DNA from 2 places in the Pseudoalteromonas sp. TP27 genome. Region 1 is predicted to be linked to the other one. Evidence: riboswitches for the same ligand, from Rfam matches in the RefSeq annotation. Region 1 holds a riboswitch; the other holds the start of a gene.
What was found. A riboswitch is a leader RNA that binds a small molecule or an ion and turns the genes downstream of it on or off. The one in region 1 is predicted to bind lysine.

Region 1 (2,207 bases):
TTTAATGGCTGCAATGACCTTTGTCGCGTATTTAAATTCAAAGGGGTTTATCGAAAATATTGTGCATCGTGTTATGCCAAAAAGTATTAGCGAAAAAAAGCTGATGTTTTTGGTGGGTGGTTTTGCATTTTTGTTTTCGTCGATTTCAGACAATGTAACAGCCACGCTTATATCGCTTGCGGTTGTTATGTCGTTAAAACTCGAACCTAAAAAGCTCATTAAATACGCCACGCTTATTGTATTTGGTGTTAACTCAGGCGGGGTATCGTTAATAACCGGTGACGTAACCACACTAATGATATTTTTAGATGGTAAAGTAACCATAGCTCATTTATTACTACTTATAGCGCCAGCACTGGCAAGCGTTATGCTGCTAGCCGCGTTACTGTCTATCGGTATGAAAGGGCGTGTTGAGTTTGCTGGTGCGGGTAAAACCCGTATTGAAAAAACAGACATTACCATTGCAGTTATATTTTTATCTACCGTAATTAGCACACTTACGCTTAGCGTAATTTACAGCGTACCGCCTTTACTCACCTTCTTGTTTGGCTTATCAGTGATGTTTTTAGTAGCGCAATTTTTAATGCGCAAAAAAGACATTAACAAAGACATAATCGATTTTGTTCGCGATATAGAATACGACACATTATTGTTTTTTGTAGGCGTACTTTTGCTTGTAGGCGCACTTAAAGAAATTGGTATGCTAAGTAAATTTACCGACCTATACACGGTAATGGCACCTGAATACGCAAACTACTTAATGGGCATATTATCAGCAGGGGTCGATAACGTACCGCTTACTGCTGCATTATTAAAAGCCGATATAGTAATGAGCCAACAACATTGGTTGTCGTTTACGTATGCAACGGGCGTGGGCGGTTCAATGCTGATCATTGGGTCGGCTGCGGGCATTATTGCCATGAGTAAAGTTAAAGCGCTTACCTTTATGAGCTACTTGCGTTTATCGCTGCATTTATTAATTTGTTACACCGTAGGATATGCGGGCTCTTATTACATGGGCAGTTTTATTTAACTCATAAATTATTAAATGCTTGACAGCTAGACGTCTAAACGATAACTTTCAAAGCCCCGCTACTTAGTGGGGTTTTGTTTTATTAGCCATTGGTTAATAAAGCATTCAGAAGAGGTGCGATACTTAGGTACTTGATGTTAGGCGACGAAAGCCGATGATCATTAAGGAGGGAAGTACTCGCCGAGGAAAACAATGGTACGTCGTCATTGTTTTTCGGTTTATGGGGCTGAATCCTCAAAACTGTCACCAATATAGGTGGAGAGCTTCTGGCAGTGGACTTATCTTCAAGCATTCCTTTGCCAAGTTCTTCTTGTTTTATTGCGATTTGGATATCGCGAAAGGAGACTAAATGACTACCCAATCAGCGCCACAAACAGTGCCTCAAACAGAGTTAAGCGCAAAATCAGATTACATCGTTGCCAAATTTGGCGGAACCAGTGTTGCCAATTTTGAAGCGATGAGTCGCTGTAGCGAAATTATTGTTGCAGATAAAAGCGTACGTATTGTTGCCGTGAGCGCTAGCGCCGGCGTAACTAACCACTTAGTTGCACTGTGTAAATCAAGTATTACCTCAGCTGAGCGCCAAGAACACATAAACGGTGTGCTTGCTATTCAACACACTATTTTAGATGAGTTATCGCTAGATGCCGATTTAGCAGTTGGCTTTAACGAAACCCTAAAAGCATTTCAAACATTGGCTCAAGAGTCACTAACAACCGATCAGCAACACGACGAGCTACTTAGCTTTGGTGAGCGTTTATCGTCGTATTTGTTTGCTCAGGTACTTCGTTTAAACGGCTTAAACGCCGATCGCTTTGATGTACGCAAGGTGCTTAAAACCGACAGCCAATTTGGCAAAGCAACGCCCAATGTTGCAGCTACAGCGCAAGCCGCTAAAGAACATTTAATCCCGTTATTAGATGAGCAGGTAATTGTGACTCAGGGCTTTGTTGGCAGCGACGAATACGGTCAAACAACAACGCTTGGACGTGGTGGTTCTGACTATAGCGCTGCATTATTAGCTGAAGCAATTAACGCTAAAAGCGTGCATATTTGGACCGACGTAGTGGGTATTTTTAGCACCGACCCGCGTTTGTGCGCAAAAGCGACGCCTATTGCACGCTTAAGTTTTGACGAAGCCGCTGAAATGGCGACCTTTGGCGCAAAAGTATTA
Region 2 (2,207 bases), on a different contig from region 1:
GTGCACACGAGCCAACTAATGCGTGGCTATCTACCATTGTGCCTTCGTCGATGTATGCACCAATGTTTACATACGCTGGTGGCATAATAATCGTGCCTTTAGCAACATAAGCACCACGGCGAACACTAGAGCCACCCGGTACCATACGCACGCCATCTTCAGTGCTAAATTCTTGCGGAGCTAGGTTATGCTTATCAACAAAACCACCTGTAAACTCAGTATTAGTGCCATTTTTAAAGGCTTCTAAAATGCCTTGTTTTACTTCTACATTAGCTTGCCATTGGCCGCTTTCGTTTTGTGATGCTGCGCGTACTGCGCCCGATTCTAAATTATTTAATAGTTCTAACCAGCTCATTATAAAAACCTGTATTTAATGCCAAGATAAAATGGTGTTGTTTGCAGTTGTGATGCAATCGGTTTGAGTTAACTCAAGATGTGTTAAAGGTGGACGAAGTTGCGGGCTGCTTAAGCGACCTTGCAAATGCATTAATACCTTTACGGGAATAGGGTTTGCGACAGCAAATAGGCTATTAATAGCGCTTGACCACTGGGAAAATAAATTAGGGTGTTGACCAGTTAAGCTGCGTTTAACAAACTCGTGAGTTTGTGCGGGCCATGCGTTTGCAGCTACCGACACTAAACCTTTTGCGCCAGCTTGAGCAAAATAAGGCATCAGCGCATCGTCGCCACTAAAAATAGCTAAATTAGGTGCTGCTTGGCGGTAAGCTTCAAACTGAGCAATACTGCCGCTCGCTTCTTTTAGTGCCCATAAATTTTTATTGTTTTGTAAGTTTTGAATTGTTGCCGCTGGGATGCTAATAGCACTGCGCCCTGGTACGTTATAAAGCATACATGGGTGAGCGCTTGCATTAAGTAGGCTTTCAAACCAATGAGTTTGACCTATAGCGCCAGGTTTTGCATAAAGCGGTGAGCCAAGTAAAAAGCTATGAATGGGCAGCGTATTACAGAAGTTAACCCACTCAATTTGTTGTTTTAGATTACTACCGCCCACAGCAACCATGAGTGGTACTGCGGGTTTTAGCCGACATACGTGCTCAACAATGGCTTGTTGCTCTTTTTGCGTAAGCGCTAAACCTTCGCCCGTACTGCCGAGTAGCAAAATACCGTTATGTGCGGCCTCTTGCTCCCTAACCAGCTTAGTTAACGTGTTGTAGTCAACATCGCCGTGTTGATCAAATGGCGTAACAAGCGCGGTCCACAATGAGTAGTCGTTTAAATTGAAATTGTTGATCATCTCTCACGAACTTATAATTTGTACCAATTTTATTAAATACGTGATCATTTTAGCGATGACTAATTTAATGCAATTGGTAGTATTCGAAGAGTTAAAAAGCTTTATGGAAGGAGCCGCATTAACGTCGTTCGAACTAATAATTCGAAGAGCGAATGGGCTTAAAATAATAGGGCGCGCGGCCTTAATATTTAAGACCAGAAGCTCTCCACCAAACTAATAAGCTGCTTGTTATAAGCAGCTATTGGTGACAGTCGCTAGGGTTCAACCTAGTCGCCCGAAATAAACACCTCGCAAAAGTGATTACTTCTCGGCGTTAATTCCCCTCACGTATGCTCATTGGAGTTTGCGCTCCTAACATACGCTACCTGAATAACGCACCTCTTCTAGCCCTTTGCACCTGTTTGTAGAGTAAAAACTTACAAACCTATGCAATTTAAATAGGGTAATTACGGCGATTAAAGCATTTTAGCCGTCTGGGTGTCAAGCGACTAAATGCATATTCATTCATCCATAATGGGAGTGGTTACGTATTGGCTGCTTTTCTCGTACACTAGCAATATAAGTAGTGAGGTATTTAATTAGTATGGAAAAATTTAGCGATATTTATAAGCGAGCGGTAGAGCGAAAAGGCTCTGAAAAAATGCTTAAGTTATTACTTGCAAAACCGCTATCTAAAAAACAACTAAGCACGTTAAGTGACGACGATTGGCTTGAAGAATTTACTCGAAAAGTATTTCAAAGCGGCTTTTATTGGTCGGTTATTAATAATAAATGGCCGGGCTTTAGGGAGGTTTTTTGGGATTTTAGCGTTGATAAGTTACTAATGATGCCACCCGATATGCTGGAACAAAAAGCAACGGATGAGCGTATTGTCCGTAACTATAAAAAAGTAAAAACAATTACCGAAAATGCGTATATGATCCACGAAATAGCAGAGGAACATGGCAGTTTT

Region 2: it holds a riboswitch for lysine, as region 1 does, so the genes downstream of both, dapA (4-hydroxy-tetrahydrodipicolinate synthase) here and lysC (lysine-sensitive aspartokinase 3) in region 1, are expected to answer to the same signal.

The regions. Positions count from the first base shown of each region.
Region 1 is NZ_JARDAK010000004.1:158,883-161,089, forward strand. Features, by position in the region: gene nhaD (sodium:proton antiporter NhaD) at 1-1,033, shown strand, start outside; lysine riboswitch at 1,135-1,307, shown strand; gene lysC (lysine-sensitive aspartokinase 3) at 1,383-2,207, shown strand, end outside.
Region 2 is NZ_JARDAK010000006.1:154,302-156,508, forward strand. Features, by position in the region: gene PX700_RS09700 (2,3,4,5-tetrahydropyridine-2,6-dicarboxylate N-succinyltransferase) at 1-355, opposite strand, end outside; gene dapA (4-hydroxy-tetrahydrodipicolinate synthase) at 371-1,255, opposite strand; lysine riboswitch at 1,446-1,646, opposite strand; gene PX700_RS09710 (DNA-3-methyladenine glycosylase I) at 1,839-2,207, shown strand, end outside.